DNA from 3 places in the Pseudarthrobacter sp. KH_020_B genome. Region 2 is predicted to be linked to each of the others. Evidence: riboswitches for the same ligand, from Rfam matches in the RefSeq annotation. Region 2 holds a riboswitch; each other region holds the start of a gene.
The links. A riboswitch is a leader RNA that binds a small molecule or an ion and turns the genes downstream of it on or off. The one in region 2 is predicted to bind cyclic di-AMP.
Positions count from the first base shown of each region.

Region 1: another riboswitch for cyclic di-AMP. It lies ahead of AC3IT0_RS04510 (M23 family metallopeptidase); the one in region 2 lies ahead of AC3IT0_RS03750 (aggregation-promoting factor C-terminal-like domain-containing protein).
Region 3: another riboswitch for cyclic di-AMP. It lies ahead of AC3IT0_RS04555 (M23 family metallopeptidase); the one in region 2 lies ahead of AC3IT0_RS03750 (aggregation-promoting factor C-terminal-like domain-containing protein).

Region 1 covers NZ_CM174506.1:939,282-946,631, reverse strand. Annotated here, with positions in the region: gene AC3IT0_RS04525 (hypothetical protein) at 1-2, shown strand, start outside; gene AC3IT0_RS04520 (helicase-associated domain-containing protein) at 13-2,502, shown strand; gene AC3IT0_RS04515 (DNA repair helicase XPB) at 2,516-4,162, shown strand; cyclic di-AMP (ydaO/yuaA leader) riboswitch at 4,309-4,479, shown strand; gene AC3IT0_RS04510 (M23 family metallopeptidase) at 4,608-5,249, shown strand; gene AC3IT0_RS04505 (response regulator transcription factor) at 5,372-6,085, shown strand; gene AC3IT0_RS04500 (sensor histidine kinase) at 6,088-7,350, shown strand, end outside.
Region 2 covers NZ_CM174506.1:769,402-779,949, forward strand. Annotated here, with positions in the region: gene AC3IT0_RS03720 (DNA glycosylase AlkZ-like family protein) at 1-143, shown strand, start outside; gene AC3IT0_RS03725 (nucleoside deaminase) at 171-677, opposite strand; gene AC3IT0_RS03730 (phosphatase PAP2 family protein) at 739-1,530, shown strand; gene upp (uracil phosphoribosyltransferase) at 1,543-2,178, shown strand; gene AC3IT0_RS03740 (VOC family protein) at 2,240-2,614, shown strand; gene AC3IT0_RS03745 (HAD-IA family hydrolase) at 2,658-3,338, shown strand; gene AC3IT0_RS03750 (aggregation-promoting factor C-terminal-like domain-containing protein) at 3,388-4,146, opposite strand; cyclic di-AMP (ydaO/yuaA leader) riboswitch at 4,152-4,304, opposite strand; gene AC3IT0_RS03755 (HAMP domain-containing sensor histidine kinase) at 4,385-5,974, opposite strand; gene AC3IT0_RS03760 (response regulator transcription factor) at 5,982-6,722, opposite strand; gene AC3IT0_RS03765 (winged helix-turn-helix domain-containing protein) at 7,343-8,206, shown strand; gene AC3IT0_RS03770 (SixA phosphatase family protein) at 8,513-9,040, shown strand; gene AC3IT0_RS03775 (LysR family transcriptional regulator) at 9,018-9,998, opposite strand; gene AC3IT0_RS03780 (EamA family transporter) at 10,071-10,548, shown strand, end outside.
Region 3 covers NZ_CM174506.1:949,651-960,198, forward strand. Annotated here, with positions in the region: gene serC (phosphoserine transaminase) at 1-1,028, opposite strand, end outside; gene AC3IT0_RS04550 (iron-dependent transcriptional repressor DtxR) at 1,306-2,001, shown strand; cyclic di-AMP (ydaO/yuaA leader) riboswitch at 2,177-2,396, shown strand; gene AC3IT0_RS04555 (M23 family metallopeptidase) at 2,400-3,224, shown strand; cyclic di-AMP (ydaO/yuaA leader) riboswitch at 3,374-3,537, shown strand; gene AC3IT0_RS04560 (C40 family peptidase) at 3,608-4,282, shown strand; gene AC3IT0_RS04565 (NlpC/P60 family protein) at 4,454-5,200, shown strand; gene AC3IT0_RS04570 (HNH endonuclease) at 5,437-5,937, shown strand; gene mobA (molybdenum cofactor guanylyltransferase) at 6,010-6,735, shown strand; gene AC3IT0_RS04580 (DUF6457 domain-containing protein) at 6,732-7,025, shown strand; gene AC3IT0_RS04585 (molybdopterin molybdotransferase MoeA) at 6,991-8,427, shown strand; gene fdhD (formate dehydrogenase accessory sulfurtransferase FdhD) at 8,554-9,501, shown strand; gene AC3IT0_RS04595 (alpha-mannosidase) at 9,642-10,548, shown strand, end outside.

The DNA.
Region 1 (7,350 bases), 170 kb from region 2:
AACGTTGGACTGATGTCCCTTATCCGCGCGCTCAGCAAAGAACTGGAAGCACGCAGCGATGACTCGTTGCGGGCGCTTTTCGCGGCGCGGCCGGACCTTATGTCCCCCGCAGTTCCTGACTTTTCCGCCCTGGCCGCCCGGGCAAGCGCGCGGGTCAGCGTCCAGCGCGCGCTCGAGCGGCTTAACAGGCCGCAGATGCAGGTGCTGGAAACCCTGCACCTCTGCACGAACACGGACACCGAGCACAGCGCATCTGCGGCGGGCGTCCGGAAACTCATTGCAGGGTCCACGGTGGCGGCGCTGGAACGCATCCTGGCCTCGCTCCAGGAACTGGCGTTGGTGCACCGGGCAGTGCCGCCGCATGGAACGGTGGCTTCGGCCCACCGGCAGCGTTACTACCTGCCGGTGGGAAGCCTCAAGGACGTGGTGGGAATCTATCCTGCGGGGCTGGGGCGCAGCTACACCGAACTGGTCAGGCTTCAGCCCGCGTTTGCCCAGCGGGCAGTCCAGCTCGTAGCCGAGCTGCACCGCAGCGGCGTCTCCATCCAGAACGCCACCACCCCCATGGAGGCAGCGCTCGCGCTGCAGCATTGGACGTCCTCTCCCGAGGCACTCGGCGAGGCTTTGGCCGGGGCCCCGGAACGCACGACGGCGTTGCTCGCCAAATTCCGCAACTGGGCCATGGGTGCCGTCCCCCAGGCGCAACGGAAAGCGTCGGTCACGAACCAGGGCGCCGACGTCGGGCCCGTTGACTGGCTCCTGGCCCGCGGCCTGCTGGTCCCCCTGGACGCCGCACACGTGGAACTGCCGCACAGCGTGGGGCTGTCGCTGCGTGGCGGGGCCATCATCAATGACTTCTCCCTGTCCCCGCCGGTTCCGGAGCTGGGCAGCACCACCGCTGCGCTTCGCCGGAACGCGGCGCTGGGCGCCATCGCTGAAACCCTCCGGCTGGTGGGTGATCTCCTCCATGCCGTCCGCGAACAGCCGCTGGCTACGCTGCGCAGCGGCGGCGTGGGTGTCCGGGAAATGAAGCGGCTGGCCGAGACGCTGCGCATCGACCAGCACCGGGCGGGCCTGCTGCTGGAGCTCAGCGCCCTCTCCGGCCTGTTGCGCCTTGATGTGGACTCGTCCTCCTGGGTGCAGCCCCCGCAGCTGGAATGGCTGGCCCTCCCCCGCCAGGAGCAGTGGCTGTGGCTGGTCAACGCCTGGCTCGCGAGTGAGCGTGTGCCCTCGCTGGTGGGTCAGCCGGTTAACGGCCCCAGCGGCGTCCCCACCGCGCACCGTGCCCTGGCCGGGAACACCGTTAATGCCCTTTCAGCCGAGGCGCAGCGGCCGGACGCCCCGGTGGTCAGGAAGCGGATCCTGGAAATTCTGGAGGAGCTCACCCAGGAGGCTGCCGCGGCGGACGGCACGGCACCGGTCCTGGATGCTGCGGCCGTGCTCCAACGGGCTGAATGGACGCAGCCGCGGATGGCCCGGCGGTTCAGTTCCCTGATCAGGGGTGTGCTGGCGGAAGCGGAGCTGCTGGGACTGATCGGGTCCGGTGCGTTGAGTCAGCTCGGCAGCGCCATTGCCGAAGACAACCCGGACGAAGCCCTGGGCATCCTGGGCGAGCATCTGCCTGCGGCGCTGAACCACGTCCTGCTCCAGGCGGACCTGACCGCAGTTGCCCCGGGCTACCTGGCTCCGGAGCTGGCCGAAAAACTCCTGGTGATGGCCGACGCCGAGGGGCAGGGGCCCGCCACCATCTACCGGTTCTCCGCCAAGTCGGTTCGTCGGGCGCTGGACGCCGGGCACGACGCGTCGAGCCTCTTGGAGTTCCTGCGTGAGCATTCGGCCACGGCGGTGCCCCAACCGTTGGAATACCTGGTGGAGGACACCGCGTCCCGGCACGGCCGGCTCCGGGTGGGAACGGCCGCCAGCTTTATCCAAAGCGACGATGAGGCAACGGTGCTGGAACTGGCAGCGGAATCCAAGGCGGCCGGCCTGGGACTGGCCCGGATTGCGCCCACGGTGCTGATCTCCACTGCTCCGCCAAAGGAAACAGCCCAGGTCCTGCGCGGGCTGGGCCTCTCGCCGTCTGTGGACCAGTCCGAGCCCGGAGTGGTCCGGCTCCGCCGCACCACAAGTGTTCCCGGCAGCGCCCGCCCCGTCTACACGGCACCGCGGACCGCACCCGCCGAGGACGACGTCGCCGCGCAGCTGGCCGTCCTGCGGAACAGGCGGCCTGAAGCCTCCGGAAACCACACAGGCGCGGTGCCTGGCTCCGGCGAAGCTGCGACCCAGCTTGGGCTGGAGACCCTGCAGCGGGCTATCCGGCTCAAGCAGCGCGTGAGCATGAACGTGGTGGACAGCCAGGGGAATTCCTGCCTGGAGACAGTTGTTCCCCTTTCCGTGAACGGCGGACGCGTCAGGGTCTTCGATCCTGCCAAGGAAACCGAGCGAGTGCTCTCCATCCACCGCATTATCGATATTGAGGCCGCAGAAGAACTGCGCCAGTGAAGGACTCCCCCGCGTGAACGACGGCCCGCTGATCGTCCAAAGTGACAAGACCATCCTGCTCGAAGTGGACCACGAACTGGCCACCGAGGCGCGCCACGCCATCGCCCCCTTCGCCGAACTGGAACGCGCCCCCGAGCACATGCACAGTTACCGCCTGACGCCCCTGGGCCTGTGGAATGCACGCGCCGCCGGCCTGGACGCGGAGAAGGTCCTGGACACGCTGCTCAAATACTCGCGGTTCCCGGTGCCGCATTCGCTGCTGATCGACGTCGAAGAGACCATGTCCCGGTACGGGCGGCTGCGGCTGGAGAAGGACCCGCAGCACGGCCTGGTGATGCGCACGGACGACTACCCGGTGCTGGAGGAGGTCATCCGGTCCAAGAAAATCCAGCCCTTGCTCGGGCCGCGGATCGACGGCGAAACCATTGTGGTCCACTCCTCACAGCGCGGCCAGCTCAAGCAGCTGCTCCTGAAAATCGGGTGGCCGGCGGAGGATCTGGCCGGCTACGTGGACGGCACACCCCACCTGATCGCCCTGAACGAGGACGGCTGGAAGCTTCGCCCGTACCAGCAGCTCGCCACCGAGAATTTCTGGGCCGGCGGCAGCGGCGTGGTGGTGCTGCCCTGCGGGGCGGGCAAGACGCTGGTGGGTGCCGCGGCCATGGCCACGAGCTCCACCACAACGCTGATCCTGGTGACCAACACGGTGGCAGCCCGGCAGTGGAAGGATGAGCTGCTCAAGCGGACGTCCCTGACGGAGGATGAAATCGGCGAGTACTCGGGCGCGGTCAAGGAGGTCCGCCCGGTCACCATCGCCACGTACCAGGTCCTCACCACCAAACGCGGCGGCCTGTACCCGCACCTGGAACTGGTGGACGGTCACGACTGGGGCCTGATCATCTATGACGAAGTGCACCTCTTGCCGGCGCCGATCTTCCGGATGACCGCGGACCTGCAGGCCCGCCGCCGGCTGGGCCTCACCGCCACGCTGGTCCGCGAGGACGGCCGCGAAGGCGAGGTCTTCAGCCTCATCGGGCCCAAACGCTACGACGCGCCTTGGAAGGACATCGAAGCCCAGGGCTACATCGCCCCCGCGGACTGTGTGGAGGTCCGCATTGACCTGCCCCGGGACGAACGCGTGGCCTATGCCATGGCCGAGGACGCGGACAAGTACCGGTTGTGCGCCACGTCCGAGTCCAAGACCCTGATCGTGGAACAGCTGGTGGCCCGGCACGTGGGCGAGCAGCTGCTGGTGATCGGGCAATACATCGATCAGCTGGATGAGATCGGCGAGCGCCTGCAGGCTCCCGTTATCAAGGGCGACACGTCCGTCAAGGAACGGCAGAAACTCTTTGATGCCTTCCGCGCCGGCGACGTGAACACCCTGGTGGTGTCCAAGGTAGCCAACTTCTCCATCGACCTGCCGGAGGCCTCGGTGGCCATCCAGGTCTCGGGTTCTTTTGGGTCGCGGCAGGAGGAAGCCCAGCGGCTGGGCCGGCTGCTCCGCCCCAAGAAGGACGGCCGGGCGGCCCGCTTCTACTCGCTGGTGGCGCGGGACACCCTGGACCAGGATTTCGCGGCTAAGCGCCAGCGCTTCCTGGCAGAGCAGGGGTATGCCTACCGGATCATGGACGCCAAGGATGTGGATACGGCGGGCTGACCACATTTCCAGCCGGCCTAACAGCTGCGCACGCTGATCTCTTGATAACGAATTTGTAACTTTTGCGCGTCGTTGGTTAGGGTTGATGGAATACATGCTTTCAACGGGCATGCGTGTGGCCGCTTCGCCAAACCCCGCCGGCGCCCCATGAACATTCAGTCTCCAGGCGGGGGCGGAGGACCCATAGACGGTGCCATGGTGCACCTTGGGGTGAAGCCGGCCCTGTGAGAGAACGCCCGTGAGGCGTCCAGCAGGGAAGGCCGGACAGTCCACTCGTCCGAATCCGACAGCTAACTTCGCCGGCGCCGAGAGGACCCACATTTTGCTTTCCCACCTCAAACACGGCCTCCGCCGTGCCGTTTCCCCGTCTTCGCCGAACAGGGGCCGCCGCCGTGCAGCTGTCCTTACCGAGCCAACCCGGGGAAGCCGCGGACAGCAGCTTGGTGTGGCAGCCGCGGTCACGGGACTGATTGCCGTGACCGCACTGTCCGCAGCGCAGGCGGACCCCGGCCTGCTGGCCGCTCGTCCTGCCGCATCAGAATCCTCCGCAGCCGCACAGCCCGCAGCGGATGCAGACGCCGGCCTGGCGTTTGACCGTCCCGAGGTCAGCTCCGCACCCGCGCCGGAACCTTCTCCGGCGATCGCGGCCCAGTCGTCAGGGCCGGTCCAGGCTCCACCAGCACCAGCCGCACCGGCCACGGGGTTGCGGGAGCCACTTGCCGCGATGAACGTCAACTCTCCCTTCGGATACAGAGGCAACCCCGTGACCGGCGCAGCCGGTGAACTGCACACAGGGGTGGACGTGGCCACGGCGGCGGGCACACCCGTGCTCGCCGCTGGCGCAGGGACAGTGACCGAAGCAGGATGGAGCCAGTATGGCGGCGGGAACAGGATTGTGGTGGACCACGGCAACGGCCTGAAAACCACTTACAACCATCTGGCTACCATCGGTGTTTCCGTCGGGCAGACCCTCGCCCAGGGCGTGCAGATCGGCGGAGTGGGCAGCTCCGGGAACTCGACCGGAAACCACCTCCACTTTGAGGTTATGGTCAATGACCAAACCGTCGACCCGGCCACCTTTATCTGAGCGAAGCTTCCCCGCTCCCGCGTAAGTCCGGGCAGAGGGCTCGCAGCCGATCGCATCGAGAATCCATGGAACACCCACCATCCATCCAGAAAACTCACAGATTCTGGGAGCATGATGGGAGCATGAAGAAGACCGGCCCAGAAGCCAAGCTGCTAGTTGTTGATGACGAACCCAACATCCGCGAGCTGCTGTCCACCTCGCTCCGGTTCGCAGGCTTCGAGGTGGTCTCTGCCGCCAACGGCCGTGACGCGCTGGCCGCCGCCGAGCTCCACGCGCCCGATCTGGCGGTGCTGGACGTGATGCTGCCGGACATGGACGGCTTCACCGTCACCCGCAAGCTGCGGGCTTCGGGCAAGCACTTCCCGGTCCTGTTCCTCACAGCGAAGGACGACACCGAGGACAAGGTCACCGGCCTCACGGTGGGCGGGGATGACTATGTCACCAAGCCGTTCAGCCTGGACGAGGTGGTGGCCCGCATCCGCGCGGTCCTGCGCCGCACGCAGCCCCTGCTCGACGACGACGATGCCGTGATCCGGGTGGACGACCTGGAGCTCGACGACGACGCCCACGAGGTGCGCCGCGGCGGCACCGTGATTGAACTGTCCCCCACGGAATTCAAGCTCCTCCGGTACCTCATGCTGAACCCCAACCGGGTGCTGTCAAAATCCCAGATCCTGGACCATGTCTGGGAGTACAACTTCAACGGCGACGCCTCGATCGTGGAGTCCTACATCTCCTACCTCCGGCGCAAGGTGGACATTGATCCGGACGCACCGGCCCTGATCCAGACCAAACGCGGAGTGGGCTACGTGCTCCGGACGGCCGAGAAGCGCTGATCTTGCTGCAGCGGTGGAAATCGGCCTCACTGAGGTCCCAGCTGGTGGCCATGATCATGGCACTGCTGATTGTTGCGCTGACTGCGACCGGCGCCGGAACCCTGACGCTGCTGCACAGCTACCTCCAGGCACAGGTGGATGACAAGCTGTACGCCGCCGTCGACCTCGCCAGCAAGCAGCGCTCGTTCACCCAGCTGCAGGCACCCACCAACCCGATGGTTCCCACGGACTACTCCCTGATTCTTTACACCCCTGGTGAGGACCCCCAGCTGTTGGGCGGCGATCCGGATGAGCGCCCCGACATCTCAACCATCTCCGTCGAGGAGGCCCAGGACCGGGGCGCGCGTCCTTACCAGGTGCGCGGCACCGACGGTCAGAACTGGCGAGTGGTCGCTGTCACCGTGCTCTATATCGGCCGTCCTGCCGTGGTTGTGATCGGATTGCCGCTGCAAAGCGTCGATGACGTCCTCAAGCACGCCACCCTGGTGGTCACCGGCGTCGGCCTGCTCACCCTGCTGCTGGCCTCCCTGATTGCCAGCTGGACCGTGTCCCGGTCCTTCCGGCCGCTGGCCAAGGTGGAAAAGACCGCAGCTGCCATCGCCGCCGGCGATCTTTCCCGGCGTGTGGATGTCGATAATCCCGGCACCGAAGTGGGGCGGCTCGGCAGCTCGCTGAACGCCATGCTGGCCCATATCGAGACCGCCTTCGCCGCCCGGACAGCCTCCGAGGGCAGAATGCGTCGGTTCGCGGCCGACGCCTCCCACGAGCTGCGTACGCCGCTCGTGACCATCAGGGGGTTCTCCGAGCTCTACCGCCACGGTGCCCTGGACACCGACGAGGACGTGGCCACGGCCATGGGGCGGATCGAAAGTGAAGCCAAACGGATGGGTTCAATGGTGGAGGACCTCCTCCTGCTGGCGCGCCTGGACGAACAGCGCCCGCTCCAGCAAAAGCCCGTTGACCTGCAGCTGGTTGCCCACGATGCAGTGGTGGACACGCAGGCAAGCGACCGCTCACGCCCCATCTCCCTGACCGGCCTTGGCGACGATCCGCCCGCCCCCGCACCGGTGCTCGGTGACGAAGCAAAACTGCGACAGGTGGTGGGGAACCTCGTAGGGAACGCCCTGCGCTACACGCCGGACGGCAGCCCGATCGAACTCGCCGTCGGGGTCCGGACCTCCGACGGCGGGAAGCCGATCGCCGTGATCGAGGTCCGTGATCACGGCCCCGGCATCTCCGAAGAGGACGCGTCCAAGGTGTTCGAG
Region 2 (10,548 bases):
ACGGGGCCACGCCCGCGGTGTCCCAACGCATCGCCGAGGTAGAGGCCTGGATCCGGGACGAACTGGGCGACTTCCGCTCGTTCAGCCTGGACTCACCGGCCTCGCGCCAGGACAGGATCGACGCCCTGAATGCCGCCAGCTGAGACGCATGGCAGGCGGTCTGAGCCGCGTTACAGCCCGCTGCGGTGTGCCGCGAAAAAGTCCCTGAGGACCGCCCCGCACTCCTCTTCCCTGACACCGCCGTACACCTCAACCCAGTGGTTGAGCCGGCGCTCGCGGAGGACATCGAACACCGAGCCCGCCGCTCCGGCTTTCTCGTCCCAGGCGCCGAAGACCACGCGGGGAATCCTGGCCAGCACCACCGCGCCGGCGCACATGGCGCACGGCTCCAGAGTCACAACGAGCGTGCAGTCCGCCAGCCGCCAGCCATCCCCGGTGCCGCCGTCGAGCCTGGACAAGGCACGCAACCGGTCCGCAGCCTGGCGGATGGCCACTATCTCGGCGTGGGCAGTGGGGTCTCCCAGCTCTTCCCGCTGGTTCCGTCCGGAGCCCAGCACGGCGCCGTCGGGCCCAATTACCACCGCGCCGATGGGCACGTCCTCGGTGGCCAGTGCGCGCCGTGCTTCGTCCAGGGCAAGGCCCATCCACTCGCTGTATTTCTTTTCGCCGGGGACCATGGCTCAATGATAGTTTCGAAGGATATCCATCCTTGCTATTCAGTGACGCCAGGAGGAACTCGTGGACACCCTCGCAGAGCGGTTGAGGACATGGTTCAAGCCGTATGCCGCGCTGGCCATCACCATCCTGATCGGCGGCATAATCACGGTGACCCTGGCCCTTCTGGGTGCCGAGGTCTATAACGATGTGGTGGACGACGCCGGCCTGGCGAACTTGGACAAGCCAACCCTCAGGTATGCCGAAGACCTGCGGAATCCAGTGCTGGACTCGGCGGTGACCGGCTTTACGAACATCGGCGGAGGCGTCGGAATGCCAATCCTCGCCAGTATCCTGACCGCCTGGCTCACATTTGTCGGACGGACCTGGCGGCCCATCGTCCTGATAGGCGGTGCCGCAGCCTTCGCCATCACCGCCACCACCCTCGGGAAGAAGCTTGTGGGCCGTACACGGCCGGACCACTCGAACGCCGTGCCGCCGTATGAGACGTCACCGTCCTTTCCCAGCGGCCACACGCTGAACACCACGGTGGTGATCGGACTGGTGATCTATCTGGCTTGCATTCAGTACCAGAAGACCCTGGTCCGGGTGTCCCTGATCGCAGCCGGCACACTGTTTATCGTCGGCATGGGGCTCAGCCGGGTGTTCCTGGGGCACCACTGGCTCACCGACGTCATTGCCGCCTGGCTGCTTGGCCTGGCCTGGCTGGGCATCGTGATCCTGGCGCACAGGCTCTTCCATTTCATCAGGCGGCGCGATCATGACGGCCCGGCCCCCACGTTCGACCGGCCCCTGGTGCGGGATGTGGTCCAGGACAAGGGCATGGCCGGACCCAGTGGCGGGAGTGCCGGGTGATAGTTTTGACGCATGCGCACTCTCGTTGTGGACCACCCGCTGGTCGCCCATAAGCTCACCGTCCTGCGGGACAAGAAGACTCCGTCACCTGTCTTTCGGCAGCTGACGGAAGAGCTGGTGACTCTCCTGGCCTACGAAGCCACCCGCGAGGTCCGCACCCAGCCGGTCACCATCGAGACGCCCGTTAGCACCACAGTGGGCACCGCCTTCACCAAGCCCACACCTCTGGTGGTCCCCATCCTGCGCGCCGGGCTCGGCATGCTTGAGGGCATGACCAAGCTGGTCCCCACCGCTGAAGTGGGCTTCCTGGGCATGGCCCGCGACGAAGAAACCCTGGACATCATCACCTACGCGGAGCGGCTCCCGGAGGACCTGACGGACCGGCAGATCTTTGTGCTGGACCCCATGCTTGCTACGGGCGGAACTTTGCGCGAAGCCATTAAGTTCCTGTTTAAGCGCGGCGCCTCCGACGTCACGTGCATTTGCCTCCTGGCCGCGCCGGAAGGCCTGGCCAAGCTCCAAGAGGAACTTGCCGAGGCCAACGTCACCATCGTGCTGGCTTCCATTGACGAACGGCTCGACGAGAAATCCTACATCGTTCCCGGGCTGGGCGACGCCGGAGACCGCCTGTACGGCATCGCCGGCTAGGACAGGGCTGCTCCAGAAACAAGCCTTCCGCTTTCCTGCCGCCGCCGTTAGCCTGTGGCGCATGGACTGGAAACTTGAACTCGTTTTTGTGCCCGTATCCGACGTTGACCGTGCCAAGGATTTCTACGTCAACAAGGTTGGATTCAACCCGGATTTCGACGAGCGGCCCATGGATGGCATCCGCTTCGTCCAGCTGACCCCGCCGGGATCCGCCTGCTCCATCTGTATTGGCGAGGGTCTCAATGACGCCCCTCCGGGTACGGCCCCAAGCCTGCAGATGGTGGTCAGCGACATCCAGGCTGCCCACGCCCACCTCAAGAGCAACGGTGTGGAGGTCAGCGACATAGACATCCAGGACTGGGGGCACTTCGTCTATTTCGCCGATCCCGATGGCAACAAATGGGCGGTGCAGTACATCCCGGGTCGTGCCGCCTAAGACTGTGACGCCGGGTCGTGCCGCCTAAGGCAAAATAGGCAGCATGAACATTGCCGCACCTGCCGCCACGCGAACACTGACCTGCCGGGCCGTCCTTTTCGATATGGACGGCACGCTGGTGGACTCCACGGCAGTAGTGGAGGAGGTCTGGGGAGAATTCGCTGCCCGGTACGGCTTGGACATCGCCGAAATCCTGCGCACTTCGCACGGCGTCCAGGCTGTCGATACCGTACGCCGGTTCGCGCCGGAGGGGGCCGACGTCGTGGCGCTCACTGAGGAACTCGGGGCGATGGAAAGGGTGCGGACTGCGGGTATCGTCGCGCTGCCGGGGGCTGCCGACCTGCTTCGCAGCCTCCCGGCCCAGGCAGTGGCGCTGGTGACCTCAGCGGACAGGACTCTCGCGGACATCCGTATGGACGCCGCCGGACTGGCGATGCCGGCTACGGCCGTGACGGCGGACCGGGTCACGCGGGGCAAACCGCACCCGGAAGGCTATTTGATGGCAGCCAGCCTGCTGGGCGTGAAACCGGAGGACGCCGTGGTGTTCGAGGACGCGCCCGCAGGAATCGCCGCAGGTGTTGCCGCAGGTATCCGGACGGTGGCCGTGGGTCCCAATACGGGCGAGTTGCCGGAAGGCGTGCTCCACATCCCGGATTACAGTGCCGTTTCCGCCTCCGTGGAAACGGACGCTGGGGGACGGCAGATCATTTCTTTCCGGTTTTGAGCCGGCGGATCACCTTCGTGAACTGCCGGCGCCGCTCAGCGAAGTCGGCTTAGTACCAGTTGTTCGACAGGTGGAAGTTCAGCGCACCGCACGGTGACTGGTAGCGCTCCTGGATGTAGTTCAGGCCCCAGTTGATCTGCGTGCGGTAGTTGGTGACGTAGTCCGCGCCGGCGCTCGCCATCTTCTCGGCGGGCAACGACTGGACGATGCCGTACGCGCCGCTGCTGGGGTTGGTGGCCGTGGTGGTCCAATCGGATTCCTTGGTCCACAGCGTCTGCAGGCACTGCATCTGGTCAGCGGACCAGCCATAGGTCGCCAGCCGGCCGGCGGCGTAGGCCTGGGCTCCTGCGGGGTCATTGATCGCCACAACAGGGGCAGGAACCGGCTCGGGAGCCGGGGCAGGGGCAGGAGCCGGCTCGGGAGCCGGAGCCGGTGCGGCCTCCGGTGCAGGGGCAGGTGCCGGGTCGGCAGCCTGGGGCGCCACGTTGATCTCGGCCGGCGGAGCTTCCGGGGTGGCCGGGGCCTGAATCTCGGCTGCTTCGAAGCTGAGGTTCGCTTGGGCGCGCTCTTCTTCGGCGGCCTGGTTGGCGCTGGCTGCAAGCGAGGCCGACTCGGAAGCGTGTGCTGCGGCGCTGACTCCGACCAACAGGGCGCACGCGGTGGCGAACACCGCGACGCGCTGGCCCACGGAGGGAATCCGGGCCGCCTTGGACAGCGGGGACATAGCTGCACCGAAGCGGGACTGCTTGCGGCGGCTGTCGGACTTTGTGTCGCCCTGCGGGCGCGGTTCTACCTTGAATTCAGACATGATGGATCGCCTCTCACACCTGCGGAGTTAGCTGTCGGGTTCGGATGAGGGCATCCGGCCACACGGCACAATCACGTGTTGGCTTAACCCCAAAGGACACTTGGTGCCCGGGACGGTGGGTCCCCCGCCTCTGCCTCTGAAAACGGAATCCGGGAAGCGGCAGAGCTTGGCGTCATCCGGATATGCGGCCCAAAAGGGAACCGCACCTCAACGACGCTACAGGAGCTCGACGCTGAAGTCACATTTTGGTAACAGGAGTCACGACGGCGGTGTGTCGCCTTGCTGCGCTCGGGCGTCGGCTGTCCGCGCCAGGACGCCGGCGGGGAAAAGCAAGGCGACACGCCGTCCGCCCGCCCCGCGATGTCACTTCCACGCTCCCGCCGTGGGCCTCCATGATCGACTGGACAATGGACAGGCCCAGGCCGCTGGTGCCTTCCGACGCCCCGGCGCCCGAGGCAGGTGCCGTACCCTTGCGGGCCGCGTCTGCGCGGGCAAACCGGGAGAAAACATGGTCCACGAACTCCGCAGGGATGCCGCCGCCGTCGTCCGTTACCGTCACCGCCGCGCCGCCATCGGCAGCCTTCCTGACAGCGGTGACCACGGTGGTCCCGGGCGGCGTGTGCTTGCGCGCGTTGGACAGCAGGTTGACCAGCACCTGACGCAGTTGGGACGCATCACCGGTGACGGCGAGCGGCTCGTCAGGCAGTTCAAGGCGCCAGTGGTGGTCCGGGGCAATGACTTTCTCGTCACTGACGGTCTCGATCACAAGTTGTGTGAGGTCAACTTCGCTGAGCTTCAGGGGCTGCCCCTCATCGAGCCGGGCCAGCAGGAGCAGATCCTCCACCAGGGTGGTCATGCGTTCGGACTGGCTCTGGACGCGGCCAAGGGATTTCCGGCCGTCCGGGGTGAAGTCCTCGGTCATCCGCATCAGCTCCGTATACCCGCGGATGGCGGTCAGCGGGGTGCGGAGTTCATGGGACGCGTCGGCAACGAACTGCCGAACCTTGGTCTCGCTCCGCTGCCGCGCCTCAAGTGCGTTGGCGACGTTGTCCAGCATCAGATTGAGGGCGTGCCCTACGCTGCCCACTTCGGTTCCGGGGTTGGAGTTCGACGGCGGGACGCGCACCGCAAGTGCCACCTCGCCCGCATCCAGCGGGAGCCGGGCCACCCGGGTAGCAACCTCGGAAAGCTGCTCCAGCGGCTTCATGGTGCGTCGGATCAGCACGGTTCCTGCCAGTCCGATCAGCGCCAGGCCGCCGAGGGAAACGAACACAAAAGTCCACACCAGCGACGCCAGCGTGCTCTCCTTGGCGGCGAGCGGGAGGCCCGTGACAAGGACATCGCCGTAACCGGTTTCCACGGCCACAATCCGGTAATCCCCGTTGGATAGCGAGCGGTTCACAGGGGTGCTGTTCTGCGTCAGCGCCAGCAGGGTCTGCTTGTCTTCGGTGTCGAGGGCGAGGCGGGTGGTGTCCGAGTCCAGGAAGCCGCCGCTGGGGATCTGGCCGTTCAGGATCCGCGCATTCAGCGTTCCTACACTTTGCCCGCGTGAGTCCAGGGGATCGGGCCTGCCGTTGAAGCCGCCCAAGGGTGGGCGGCCCGGATCGTTCGAGCGTTTGGCGGCCTGGCTCAGCTGCCCATCCAGCTGGCCGGTGAGGAAGGAGTCCATGGAGGCGTAGCTGAACAGCCCCACGGCGCCGCAGATGGCCACCAGCAGGGCCATGGTCAACAGGATCAGGCGCGTGCGCAGATGCCACGTATCCGGTTTCAGCCAGCTCCGGGCTGGTGCTGGCGTTGCTCGCGGCGAGGATGCTTGCGGCGTGGACATGGAGGGGTTACTCGGTCGGCTTGATGACGTAGCCGGCGCCCCGCACGGTATGGATCATGGGCGGGTGCACTGCATCCACCTTCTTGCGCAGGTAGGAAATGTAGAGCTCCACGATGTTGGCCTGACCGCCGAAGTCATAGTTCCAGACGCGGTCCAGGATCTGGGCCTTGCTGATCACGCGTTTGGGGTTCTCCATGAGGTACCGGAGCAGCTCGAACTGGGTGGCGGTGAGCTGGAGGTCGTCGCCTGCCCGGGTCACTTCGCGGGTGTCGATGTTCAGGACAAGATCACCCACCACAAGTTCGGCGGTGTCCATTGCGGCAACGCCGGACCGCTGGACCAGGCGGTGCAGCCGCAGCAGGACCTCCTCCATGCTGAAGGGCTTGGTCACGTAGTCGTCCCCGCCGGCCGCCAGGCCCACGATCCTGTCCTGGACGGCGTCCTTGGCGGTCAGGAAAAGCGCAGGTACCTCCGGCGCGAAGGCGCGGATCCTGCCCAGCAGCTCAACGCCGTCGAACCCTGGGAGCATCACGTCCAGCACCAGGACGTCCGGGCGGAACTCCTTGGCAAGCTTGATGGCCTCCGGGCCGTCCGAAGCCACGCCAACGGACCATCCGGCCATGCGCAGCCCCATGCTCATGAGTTCGGAGAGGCTGGGTTCGTCGTCAACCACCAGGGCGCGGATGGGGGAGCCGTCCGGGTGGGTCAGTTGCGGAAGGTTGTTGGTCATGGAGTGCGAAGTGGCCATGGGACAACTCTCCGATCATTCGGTTAGCCCGCGCTATGGGGTTCCTGTGCGCACGCTGTGAATCCCAGCCTAGCGAGCTGGATGGGCGATCTGGGTGGCCGGGCGGAACGCCGATAATTCGCCGGCGGGAGCCGTTTCCGTTGGACAGACGCCGAAAGGCAACGGGCAATTCCGGCAAGCCATTGCACGGTGAATTCTTCCGGCTTAGAAGCGCGATTGGGTGAAGATTGTTCGCCATGTAGGGCCATTCGTGCGCCCTTCGCGGGCAACAACTGCAGTTTTCTTGCCATTTCAGAATGGTGATCTGCAACACAAATCCGTATTTTGTCTCAGTATGCGGAACAAAGCGCCCTTTGTTACTTGCAAGTTTTCATTGTTACGTTGCACACTTTCAATTGTGAACAAGAACTCAACAGCACCTGCAGCCGCAGAATATTGGCCCAGCACACCCGCTGCTGCCGACATGCGCTGTTGCCGAATGCACGCCTGACCTTCAGACCCCACGAAGTTCTTAGGCATTCGCCCCCCAGCCCAGCGTAGGGCGCCATCCCCAGATTTCATTGCGGGGACAACCAGCATTCGAGCCGCGATGACGGCCATTCACATTGAGGTAAGCATTCATGTCAGTTGCATCTGGATACGTCCACATCTCCGTCCGTAACGCAGGCAAGGCCGGCCAGGCTTCCGGCCTCCGCCAGGGATTCGGTGCCCGACCGGCATTCGCCCCGGCCGCCCCTGGCGCCAGCTTTCCGGCCCCCGGCTACACACCCCAGGGCTACAACCCCAATTCCTACGGCCAGCTCCGCGCCGTCCAGCCCGCCGAAGCCGCGCCGCTGACTGCGCCCACTCCGGTCATCGCGGGACCCAACACCGTCCGCCCGGTCGCCAATGACACCGTGGCCCGTGGATTTGTCGTGTACATGGGCATCGACGAGGAGACCGCAGCGGCTGCCGGAACCTCCATTGCCAAACTTGCCCAGGAGATCCGCGCTTACGCACAGTCGCTCGTGACCGGTGCCGAAAGCTACGCAGCCGTGGCCGTGGCCCCGGCCGGCACCCCCGGTTCCGCGCTCGACGTCGTCCGTTCCACCTTTGGTGACCCCACCGTGAACGCGCAGAAGCGCACCGAGACTGCGCGGCTGCAGCCCCAGGACCCGCGCCCGTCCGGCGTCCTGATCGACCTTGCCCGCCGCGAAGTCCACCTGGACGGCGAATCCCTGAACTTGACCTTCAAGGAATTCGAACTCCTGAACTACCTCGTGGAAAACGGCACCCGCACAGTGGGCCGCGACGAACTGCTTGAGGGCCTGTGGCGCAACGCCGAGGAAGTCCCCAACGAGCGCACCATCGACGTCCACATCCGCCGCCTCCGCTCCAAGCTGGGCCGCCTCGCCAACACCGTCCGCACCGTCCGCGGCCAGGGTTACCGCTTCTACGAGCACCCCGAAGTGATTGTCTGGGCCGCTCCGGAATACTCGATCTAGCCCTACTTCAGTACATCGAAAAGGCGGCACGATCCCTCTGCGCCTGCGCTCGTACCTCACGCAACAACGGCGCTTTCGGTATGTGCCGCCTTTTCGCGTTCAGCCGGGCTCTCTGGGCATTGGCCTCCGCGGCTGGTTCGAGGGCGCGGTGGCCCGGGTTTGTCACGGGGAGCATGCTTTTAGCTTCGCCGCCCTCGGCCGGGCCCGACATTCCGCGGGACTGGACTCTTGGTGCGGCCAAAAGCGTGCTGGGCGTGACGGCGGCGCCGCGGGTCGGGTTTCTTCGCTGGGGTCTAGGCTTGGGGGATGAGCGACCACCACATCAAGCGCCTGGTGATCATGCGGCACGCCAAGTCCGACTGGCCTGGCGGCGTCGCGGATCATGAGCGGCCTTTGGAGGAACGAGGACACCGCGAGGCGCCCCTGGCCGGTAAGTGGCTGGTCAAGCACGGCATCCTCCCGGACTTCATCCTGTGTTCCAGCGCGCTGCGCACCCGCCAGACCTGCACCTGGGTCTGCTCTGAACTGGGGGATAAGGCCCCGACGCCGAAGCTTGAGGACGGTCTCTACGCCGCCTCTGCACTGCGGATGCTCGCCGTGGTCAACCACGTGCCTGACACCGTCACCACCCTGATGCTCATCTCGCACATGCCTGGCGTCCAGGACCTCGCCATGCATCTGGCGTCACGCGACTCAAACCACGACGCCTACATGGACGCCGCCACCCGCTACCCCACCAGCGCCCTCACGGTCATGGAAACGGAAAAATCCTGGGCCGAGCTGGACGGGCAGGACGCCCGGCTGACCAAATTCAAGGTGCCGCGAGCCCACTGAGCCCAAAGGACCCAGCATCTCCACTGGACCCGGCGACCTCCCGGGTCCCATCGCCCGCGCTGGACCCGGCGACCTCCCTCAGCAGTCCGGCGACGTACTGGATGCCGGGGCTGGCGGCCATGGTCCGGCGGTACACGATGCCCACCTGCCTGACCTGCATGGGGTTGACCAGGGGCAGGGCGACGACGTCCGTAGGCAGTGCGGGCCTGCCGAGGCGCGGGACCAGCGCCACCACGGCTCCCTGCTCCACCAGGGCGATGTGGGTTGCAAAGTCGGGATCGTAGACCCTGATGTCCGGCACCCGGCCAAGATCGGCGAAGATCCGCAGCAGCGCCTCGTTGCAGATGGCGCCGTGCGGGGTGCTGATCCACCGTTCATCCACGAGGTCAGGCGGTTCCACCTCGCCGCGTCCTGCCAGCGGATGGTCGCGGTGCACCAGAACGTCAGCAACGTCTTCGCACAGCCACTCAAGCGCCATGTGCTCCGGTATCACCAGCGGGACGGAGTTCCAGTTGTGGACCACCCCCAGGTCCGCCTCGCCGTTGGCCACGCGCGCCACGGCTTCCCGCGGATCCTCGGCCAGCACGCTGATGTCCAGGTCCGCTCCGGATGAAGCCAGCCGTCCCAGCAGCGGCCCCACGAGGCCCCGGCAGGCCGTGGAAAAGGAAACAACCCTGAGGTGCCCGGTGGGCTTGGCCGGATCCGCCAACAGGGTGGATTCCAGTTCCTCGAGCTCCGACAGGATGCGCCGTCCGTATGCTGCCAGGGTGAGCCCCCGCTCGGTCAGCAGCACCCCGCGGCCGCGGCGCTCCAGGACGGGGAACCCGGTCTGCTTCTCCAGCTTCTTGATCTGCTGGGAGACGGCGGACGGACTGAAACCCATCACCTCCGACGCCGCTATGACCGAACCGTGCTGTTCAATGGCCGCAAGGGCACGCAGGGAACCGATCTCAATCATGAAGCAAACGTACATGATTCGACGCAGAATTCAACGCTGGTGCTTCATCTGGAGTTCTGCAAGAGTGGGACCGTGAATCTCCGACACTCCCTCCTCGCTGCCTTGGTCGCCGTTCTCTGGGGCCTGAACTTCGTGGCCATCGACTTCGGCCTGCATGCGAACGGCCGTGAGGTTCCCCCGCTGCTGTTTGTGGCCATGCGATTCCTCCTGGTGGTCTTCCCCTGGATCTTCTTCATCACGAAGCCCGACGTCAGCTGGAAGGCGATCATCGGCGTCGGAGTTTTCATGAGCGCGGGCCAGTTCGGCCTCCTCTACCTGGCCATGGCGCTGGGCATGCCGGCAGGCCTCGCCTCCCTGGTCCTCCAGGCGCAGGTGCTGCTCACCGTCCTCCTGGCCGCCGGGTTCCTGCGTGAGCGTCCCAGCAGGAGCCAACTGGCCGGCGTCGTTCTTGGCGTTGCGGGGCTGGCCGTGGTGGCTGTCGGCCGAAGTGCCGTGGCCCCGGTGCTGCCGCTCATCATCGTGTTGGGAGCCGCGCTGTCCTGGGCTGCCG
Region 3 (10,548 bases), 180 kb from region 2:
CCCAGCTTGCGGTACGGCTCGGTGTCCACGATGCCGTTGGAGCGCAGCACCTTGGCGATCGCGGCAGCATCGATCGAGTCGTCGAAGTCGATGGTGGCGATGACGTTGGACCGGTCCTCCGCCTTGGCCACAAACGGGGTGGCGTACTCGGAGGCCTCGGCCCAGGAATAGATCCGGCCGGCGGAGTCAGCGGTGCGCTTGCTGGCGAAGTCGAGCCCGCCGTTGCTGTTCAGCCACTGGACCTGGTTGTCGAGGGTCACCAGGGTGGAGAGCGACGGCGTGTTGTACGTCTGGTTCAGCCTGGAGTTATCGATGGCGGTCTGGAGGTCCAGGAAGTCCGGGATCCAACGGCCGCTGGCCTTGACCCGGGCGGCGCGTTCCACCGCGGCGGGGGAGAAGAGGCCCAGCCACAGGCCGCCGTCGGACGCGAAGTTCTTCTGCGGGGCGAAGTAGTAGACATCGGCTTCGGAGACGTCCACGTCCAGGCCGCCGGCCGCTGAGGTGGCGTCCACCAGGACCAGGGAACCGGCGTCGGCTCCCACAACGCGCTTGACCGGAGCTGCGACACCGGTGGAGGTTTCGTTCTGCGGCCAGGCGTAGACGTCCACGCCGGCCTCGGCGGCGGATACCGGGCGCGTGCCGGGCTCGGACTTGATGATGGAGGAGGCGTCCAGGAACGGGGCCTTGTTGGTGGCTGAGGCGAACTTGGAGCCGAACTCGCCGAACGACAGGTGCTGGGCCTTCTTCTCCACCAGGCCGAAGCTGGCGACGTCCCAGAAAGCGGTGGAGCCGCCGACGCCGAGGACCACTTCATAGCCCTCGGGGGCCCGGAAGAACTGGCTGAGGCCGTCACGGACGGAGCCTACGAGGTTCTTGACCGGAGCCTGGCGGTGGGAGGTGCCCAGGATGGTCCTGGACGCCGCCGAGAGTGCTTCGAGCTGCTCCGGCCGGACCTTGGACGGTCCTGCGCCGAACCGTCCATCCTTTGGCAGGAGTTCGGCAGGAATAGTGATGCTGGTTTCGCTCACGGGGGCTCCAATTTCGGCATGGACGTGGCTCACGTCCGGACGGTGGGGTGGCCGGTAGTCGGCGGTGACTGCATAAGGACCTCCTTTATTCTGCCCGAACCCTCGATTGGGCGGGAACCGGCGCCGTCATAAGTCCGGCCAATGAGACCATTTGTCCCCGCCCGGGGATTATCCAGACAAATTCAAAATAGGCTAAGCTTTTTAGCGGACCTCGCCGCTGCGCGGGACGCGATACGGTGGGACAACGCAAGGTACTGCGCTCGAGGAGCTGAGCTGGATGACGGATCTGATCGATACTACGGAGATGTATCTTCGGACCATTTTGGAGCTTGAAGAAGAGAACATCGTTGCTCTTCGCGCACGCATCGCCGAACGGCTGAGGCATTCCGGGCCCACGGTGTCCCAAACCATCGGCCGGATGGAACGCGACGGACTGGTGGTGGTCTCCGGAGACCGTCACCTGGAGCTGACCGAAGCCGGACGGAAACGCGCCACGGAAGTGATGCGCAAGCACCGGTTGGCGGAACGGCTTCTGGCGGATGTGATTGGCCTGGACTGGGCCTACGTCCACGATGAAGCGTGCCGCTGGGAACACGTGATGAGTGAACGCGTTGAGCAGCGCATCTACGAATTGCTCAACCATCCCACCGAGTCCCCGTACGGCAACCCCATTCCCGGGCTGGCCGCCCTGGGCGGACCCGCGCCTGCGCTCCCTGACGCTGGTGTGATTAATCTCCTTGATGCGATGCAGGGCTACGGGCCGGCGTCGAGCGTGACAGTCAGCCGGCTGGCTGAGCCCATCCAGGTGGAACCTGAGCTGCTGGTCCAGCTGGACGAAGGCGGGATCAGGCCCGGTGCCTCGGTGTCCCTGGAGCGCGTGGGGGAGTACATTTCGGTGCGGGTTCCGGGAATAGAAGGGGCGCTCGAGCTGCCCCCGGAAGTGGCATCCCACGTCTTTGTGTCCGTCCGCTGACGGGGGCGGCAGTCTCCCGCTAACAGGACGGCGGCCCCCTTGTGGTGCCGCGCCGTAGCGCAGTGACGCCAGTTCCGCAAAGATAACGGAATTGTTACTGTCCAAGTTAATCACCTATAGTTGCAACTCAGCGTCGATACAAAAGCGTTACCTGATCCGGAGCCGAGCTCTGCCAGCGGATCAGGTGCACGAGTCACCAACTGGCAGAGGCGGGGGAACCACAACCGGCAGTCGCAAGACTGCCTTGGGGTGAAGTCCGTCAGCAGCAAGCCTCTTCCAGCGAAGGATCCTCACGGGATATCTCTGCGCCAAAGTGCTTGTTACGGCGGACCGGGTCTTTGAACTCTCTGACCCGAATCCGACAGCTAACTTCGCAGGCTATCCAGAGAGGAACATTCTTGACCACGCAATACTCCAGGGGCCGCCGTCGCGCGGTGGGTCCCGCTTCGGCGCCCAGAGTGGCCGAGGATTTCACCGCGGAGAGGCCCCGCGACCCACAGCGGGAAGCACGCCGCCGCCGGGGACCATTCCGGCAGATGACGGATTTCGCCGCCGCCAGTGGCCTCGGCCAGAAGGCGGGCATCGCTTTGGCAGCCACAGGCCTGGCACTCACCGTGACGGTTCCTGTGACCGGCCCCGTGATGGCCACGCCGGCACCCGGCCAGCCGGCGTCAGCCGTTTCCGCTGCTCCGCAGCCCGAAGTTACTGCCGAAGCCGCCGCCCAAATTGATTTCAGCCGCTCGTCCGTGGTTACCCAGGGTGATCCCGACGGCAAGCTGAAGCAGCTGCTGAGCGCCCAGTCCGCGGGATCCATTACCCGCGCCGCCTCTGCCGGAAGCCTCGGCTCGCCGCTGGCCCAGCTGGCTACGGCCTCACCCTTCGGATTCCGGATCAGCCCCATCACCGGCGGTTCCGGCGACTTCCACCGTGGCCAGGACTTCATGGCACAGTGCGGAACCTCTGTCCTGGCTGCTGCCAGCGGCACCGTGACCTTCGTGGGCTGGCACCAGTACGGCGGCGGCAACCGCGTGGTGGTGGATCACGGCAATGGCCTTGAAACCACGTACAACCACCTCTCCTCCGCCAGCGTCAGGGTAGGCCAGACGGTCAGCCGCGGCGACGTCGTAGCCCTCAGCGGCACCACGGGCGCTTCCACGGGCTGCCACCTCCACTTCGAGGTCCAGATCAACGGCGAAGTCGTTGACCCCACCGGCTGGCTCTGATTCAAAATGATGGCAAACTCTCAAATCGCAGCGACATGCCGTGACCTGAATGTGACATTGGCTCGGAACTCCTGTAACGTCTAAAGCGCGTCAACTTTTCCGAAGTTGACGTTCTTGAGTGGATTGCCTAGCTCTGCCACCGCTCAAGGTCCGTTCGCATGACATCGTCTGGCAGGGGCGGGGGAACCAATTTTGGTCTTCGAATTTTGAAGGCCTTGGGGTTAAGTCGCAAAGCTTCCACCGTGAAGCAGCGCGGCCGGGTGACTCCCATCCGAATCCGACAGCTCACCTCGCAGGCATTGGGAGAGGCTACCTTCGTGTCTTCACGCCATACTTCTGCGCGTCACCGCGCACAACCGGTTCGCACTAACCCCTTGGGCTCCGTGTCCAAGGCCGTCAGTGCCAACGCCGGGACCGTAGGTCGCCAGGCTGCTGTTATCGCAGCTGCATCAGGTCTGATCCTGAGCATGGGGCTTCCGGCCAACGCCGCGGACACCACCGCCGGCGTATCCGCCTCCAGCGAGTCCGGTTCCGCGCAGACGGCACTTGCCGTAACTGCCGCGCCCACGGCTACTGTTTCCTTCGAACGCCCCGTTATCAAGACGACGCCGGCGCCGAAGGTTGAGACGGTCCGTGCGCAGTCCACGGCCTCCGAAACCGGGGCCCAGGGTGCTGCCGCAACCGAGGCCGCGGCCTCCAAGCTCGCGGACACTGTCTCCTCCGCTGCCGCTTCGGGTCTGGCAGCACTTGCCTACACCGGTATCGGCCACCCCTACCTCTGGGGCGGCACCACTCCCAATGGCTGGGACTGCTCCGGCTTCACCCAGTGGGTCTACGCCCAGGCCGGCATCAGCATTCCCCGCACCAATGCCTGGACCGCCATGCGGCCCACCGCCACACCGGCTCCCGGTGACCTGGTCATGCAGAATGGCGGCGCACACGTTGGCATCTACGTCGGCAACGGCATGATGATCAGCGCACTGAACCCGTCCCAGGGCACGCTGCTCCACTCCGTGGCATCCACGGGCGGCGGATCGTTCTTCACGATGGCCCCGTAGTTTCCTCCAATCCAGCAGTTCCGCAGCCCTGTGCTGCCGGAACCGTTTCTTCGCGAGAAACTCTTCGCTAAATCCCCGTTCGGGGCGTGCCGGCGTACCCCCAAGATGCCGGCGCGTCCAAAGCCCTTGGGCTGCCCACGCGGTCCTGAGGAAAACGAAAGAGAGAAATTAATGACTACACGCGCAACTGTTGCACGGCACCGCGCCGAGGTCGCCAAGACCAACTCGCTGGCTGTCATTGCCAAGGCTGTCGGCGACAACGCCGGCGGCGTGGGCCGTCAGGCAGCGGTTATCGCTGCTGCTTCCGGCCTTGTCCTGACCAGTGGTATCGCTGCGAACGCTGACACCGGCGTCCAGCGTGAAGCTGCTTCCGCTTCGAACCTTGAGGTTGAGGTTTCCGCCCCCGCCATCATTTCGGCTGCTTCCACTATTGCCATCTCCTACGAGAAGCCCGCCGTGACCACCACGCCGGCTCCGGTTGAGGCTCCCGCACCTGTTGTTGAAGCTCCGGCTCCGGCTCCGGCTCCGGCCAAGGCCGCTGCCACCGTCAACGTAGCGGCGGCCGCTCCGAAGGCGCCGGTTGCTGCCAGCGGCAAGGGCCAGGCCATCCTGTCCGCCGCGTACGCCCAGCTGGGTGTTATGCAGGACTGCACCATGCTGGTAACCAACGCCCTGGCCGCCGTGGGCATCAACTACCACGGCTGGCCTGCAGGCTACCTGTCCCTGGGACAGACCGTGAGCGCCGCCGAGGCCCAGCCCGGCGACCTGATCTACTACGCCGACGGCGGCGCGGGCGTGGCCCACATTGCCGTATACGCCGGCAACGGCCAGGCAGTGCACGGCGGCTACAACGGCAACCAGACCGTTGTCTTCAGCGCCAACGTTGGCTCAGGACCGGTCTTCATCCGCGTGTCCTAGCAGCTGACTCAGCCTTCGAAGGACCCTCGCCTCACGGCGGGGGTCCTTTGCTGTCTGCGGGCTTTTTGCACGGATCCGGACGGCTGCCTGGCCCGACACGTGACCGCGGCCACGTCCGGGATTAGTTGATCCCGGGATTCTTTGTTTACTCTTGTGGTGTCGATCCATAGCCCGGATATGCCGGGGGCAGCCGGCCCTCGTGCCCCTGACGGGTGCGGCCACAAAGAGGTACGTGCATGCGCACTCTCGTTCTGAATGCTGGATATGAACCGCTGGCGGTAGTCACCTTCCGCCGGGCGCTGGTGCTTGTGCTCACGGGCAAGGCCAGTGTCATTGCCGAGGGCGATGATCCTGTGGTGGGACCGCAGGAGATTCTGGGCCGGCCGTCAGTGATTCTCCTGAACCGCTACATCCGCCCCAGATACAACCAGGGGACCGCAGTCAGCCGCCGCGGAGTCCTGCGGCGGGACGGTCACCGGTGCGCGTATTGCGGCAAAGGTGCCCACACGATCGACCATGTGCAGCCCAAATCACGTGGCGGCGCCGACTCCTGGGAGAATCTGGTGGCCGCGTGCCTCCGGTGCAACAACACCAAGGGCGACCACACGCCGGCTGAAATGGGCTGGAAGCTCAGGTTTGTCCCGGAACCACCGCATGGCACCATCTGGCAGATCAAGGAACTTGAGAAGCCCACGCCGGCCTGGGATCCCTTCCTGCTGCCGGAACGGGCCGCCTGACCGGGCCGTCTGACCGGCCGCCTGAAGTCCAGCCCCGCGCGGTATTCGAGCCCGCGCGGTTAAGCTAGGAGGGTGGACGCTGACCCCCTCGACTTCGATGCCGTCATCCTCGCCGGCGGCCGTTCGTCGCGGCTCGGTGGTGTGCCCAAGCAGAGTCTGATGTACGACGGCGACTCCCTGTTGCGCCGCTCCGCCACCGCTGCCGGGGGAGCCCGGGCCGCCGTCGTGGTTGGTCCGGAGGCCGGGAAAGTGCCTACTGGGGAAGTCCCTGCCGGGTTTCTCCGCTGCCGCGAAGAACCGCCGTTTGGCGGTCCGGCGGCCGCCATCGCGGCCGGGCTCGCAGCCCTGGCCGCTGCGGGCGGCAACCGCCCCGGTCTGACGCTGGTGCTGGCCTGCGACATGCCCAACGTGGGGCAGGCGGTGGCGGCGCTGAAGGCTGCGTTGCGCTCAGGAGGCCCCGCCGCCGGGAAACACTCCGCCGGAACGCCGGCAGGCTTGGAGTCGGACGGCGTGGTGGCGGTCTCGGACGATGGCCGCCGCCAGCCACTGGTCGGTTTTTATAGCACGGCCGCGCTACAACGTTCCGTGGCGGAACTGGAAAGCACAGGACGCTTAATCAACGGTTCGGTGAGGGCACTCCTTGCTAGTCTGGACGTGCAGCTTGTCGCCGTTCCGGCCGGCTCCACGGCCGACGTGGACACCTGGGACGATGCCGCCGCACTTGGAGTAGCCGGCCCGGATCCCCTAGCCGGGCTCCGGGGCAACACCGCCGCAGATGAATTGGGAGGCAGAGCGTGAAAAGCCAGGACGAGACGCTGGAAGAGTGGTGCAGGGCCTTGCTCCAGGCGTATGAACTGGAGGACGTCCAGATCGACGTCAACACCATCCTGTCGCTGGCCGGCGTGGCAGCCCACTCAGTGGTTCGCCCGGCCGCCCCGCTCACCACCTTTATTGCCGGTTTCGCCGCCGGCCTGGCCGCGGGATCGGGACAGGCCACTAACGCCGCTGCCATGACCGCCGCCATGGACCGTGCCCGCACCCTTGCCGCAGACTATGACGCGGAATCCGCCGGAACCCCCGTCGAATGACTCCCGTTCAGTGACCGCCGCTCCCGGCGACGCATCCGAAAACCCCCAGCAGGAGACAGCCCCGGCAAAGCACCTTGCCCACACCTGGGACGAGGCTCGCAAAGCCGCCTTTGACATCGCAACGCCGATTCCGCCGGGCCGGGTTCCCCTGGGCCAGACCCTGGGCAGGGTCCTGGCCGAGGACATCACCGCGCTGCACGACATGCCGCACTATGCGTCGTCTGCGATGGACGGCTGGGCCGTCAACGGCAGCGGCCCGTGGATCGTGGCGGAGGCTGGCCAGCGGCTGGCACCGCACCAGGCCAGTCCCATTGTCACCGGCGGACTGATCCCGCCCGGCGCCAAAGCGGTCCTGCGCAGCGAAAGCGCCGTGCTTGGAACGGACGACGACGGCCTGCCGCTGCTGATGACCGGCGGCACCGCCCGCCCCGGCGAACCCGGGAACGGGCAGCATATCCGCAAGGCGGGGGAGGAAGCTGAAGCGGGGGAGGTGCTGGTCAAGGCCGGCGTAACACTGAACCCGGCCCACCTGGCGGTCGCGGCCCTGGCCGGTCATGATGACCTGCTGGTCCAGGGCAAGCCGGTGGTCAAACTCCTGCTGACCGGCTCCGAAGTTGTGGCCCAGGGGTTGCCGGTCCCCGGACAGGTCCGGGACACCTTCGGCCCGCAGCTCGCGGCCGTTGTGGAAATGCTCGGCGGCATCGACGGCGGCCAGGAACGGATCGGCGACTCCTATGCGGAGTGGCTCGACGGCCTGGCCGACCTCCCGCCCGAGGTGCCGGACCCCTCCGCGCTGCCGGCCGACGTCGTAATCACCACCGGCGGCACCGGCCGCTCGGACACCGACCACCTCCGCCGAGCGGTGGCGGAACTGGGTGGCCGGCTGGTGATCGATGGCATCGCCATGCGCCCCGGCCACCCGGCTGTCCTGGCCGAGCTCCCCGACGGGCGCTTTGTCCTTGGCCTCCCCGGGAACCCCCTGGCCGCCATGATGGCATTGTCCACGGTGGGCGAACCGCTGCTGGCCGCGCTGGGCCACGGCACCATGCCGCCGGTGCAGGAGGTCCCGTGCGGCACCACGCTCGAACCGGAGCCGGGCCGGACCAGGCTGATGCCCTTCCGCCTGCTGTACGGGATGGCCTCACCGGCCAAGCACACGGGGCCCGGGATGATGCGCGGGCTGGCGTCGGCGCACGGGGTGATGGTTGTTCCGCCGCATGGCGTGCAGCTGGGCGAACCCGTCCCGGCGTTCGCCTTGCCGTGGGGGCCGCCGGTGCCCATGCCTGAGCAGCCGGGTACCAAGCCCAAGGGCCGGCCCGCCGCCAAGGCAGCGACCCGGGCGGCAGGCAAGGATGCTTCGAAGCCCGCCGGCCCGGTGGACTGGAGTGCCCTGCTGGGGTAGGCGCCGTGCTGCGGGGTCACAGACTCCGCAGGCCCGCCCGTGGTGCGATGATGGACTTATGAACAGTCCCAACCGGCAGGTCCGGAACGTCCACGGGGTCCTGCGAAACAGTCGGGCAGGCGGCTGATGGGGCGGGTGACCCAGCGCCGCAAGGTGCACAAATACGTCCTGGATGGCTCGGCGAATGCCCTTGAGTTCCCGGTGCGCCACCGCGAAGACGTCCTGGCTGTCGAAGAGCCGCTGGAAATCCGGATCGGCGCGCTGTCGTTTTCAGTGACCATGCGGACGCCCGGGGACGACTTTGACCTGGTGGCCGGCTTCCTGGTGTCCGAGGGGATCATCTGGGCTCCCGAGCAGCTGGTTTCACTGCGGTTCTGCGCCGGCGAGGACGAAAACGGCGTCCAGACCTTCAATGTGGTGGAAGCCCAGCTGCGGCCCGACGTCGAACTCCCGGCGAAGGGACGGAACGTCTTCACTTCAAGTTCCTGCGGTATCTGCGGCACGGACTCGATCGAGGCAGTGCGCAAGTCCTCCCATTTCAGCCCGGCGGCGGATCCGTTGACCGTACCGGCCGACGTTTTGGCTTCCCTGCCCGGGCGGCTCCGCGAAGCCCAGGACGTATTTGACGTCACCGGCGGAGTGCACGCCGCGGGCCTCTTCCGCATAACGGACGACGGCGGCGTGCAGCTCTTGTGCCTCCGCGAGGATGTGGGACGCCACAACGCCGTGGACAAGGTGGTGGGCTGGGCACTGCGGGAGCGGTTGCTTCCGCTGACCGGGCTGGTCCTTCAGGTCTCGGGCCGCGCGTCGTTTGAACTCGTCCAGAAAGCAGCATTGGCGGGCATTCCCGTGCTGGCGGCGGTGAGCGCGCCGTCGAGCCTGGCAGTGGAGCTGGCGGAGGCCAGCGGCATGACCCTGGCAGGTTTCAGCCGGGGCACCAGCCTGAATATCTACGCCGGGCAGGGCAGGATCACGCTGCCCGCGGCACCGGTTCCCGCGCCGGTTGCCGTGCAGGTTCCCGCGCCGGTTCTTGGGGAGGCCACGGCGGAGGAATGCGCGAAAGTGCCGGGATAAAAACGGCGCGAGCACCTTCGGGTGAAGATTTCCGGTGACGCTTGGCTATTGAGCTACTAGCCGGTAGATTTTATCCATCGATTGGACGCGTTTGGTCCGGATTCGAGTACTCCAGTTTCAAGCACCTAAGAGGGTTTACATTGCATGACGACCGCCGGATCACCGAAGTCCGCCTGGACCGGTTTGTCCGCGAGCGGATCATTCCCGCCGTTTACGCCCGCACCGTTCCCCTGAACCTGAGCAGCTGGGATGCGCCCGGCGAACCTGTGTCCGTGATGGAAGCCTTGCGGAATAACTTCGCGCCGCAGGAACACGGTGCTGCCTGGGGCCGCCCGTGGGGAACCAAGTGGCTGCGCCTGCAGGGCGATGTCCCGGAGGCGTGGGGCACCGGCCCTGACACCGCGGTGGAAATCGTGGTGGATCTCGGCTTCATCAACGAAGCCCCGGGCTTCCAGTGCGAGGGAATCGCCTGGCGCCCCGACGGCACCATCATCAAGGCCATTTCGCCCCGGAACCAGTACATTCCCCTGAAGCTCCTGGGCAGCGGCATGTCCGTCGACTTTTACGTTGAAGCGGCCGCCAACCCGGACATGGCGCAGGGCTGGACCTTCGCCGCCACACCGTACGGGGACAAGGCAACGGCAGGCACGGCACCGCAATACCGGCTGGGCAGGATCGCCATCGCCGAACTCAACCAGACGGTCTGGGAACTCCAGCAGGACATCTGGACGCTCGCCGGGCTGATGCACGAACTGCCCCCGGAGCAGCCGCGGCGCCATGAGATCCTCCGCGCGCTGGAGCGCATGATGGACCAGATGGATCCCGACGACGTCCCCGGCACCGCCGCAGCCGGGCGGGCAGCCCTGGCCGAGGTCCTGTCCAGGCCCGCCTACGCTTCCGCTCACCAGTTGGTGGCTACCGGCCACGCCCACATCGATTCCGCGTGGCTCTGGCCGGTGCGCGAAACCATCCGCAAATGTGCGCGGACGTTCTCCAACGTGGTGGCGCTTATGGATGAGGATCCGGGCTTTGTGTTCTCCTGCTCGT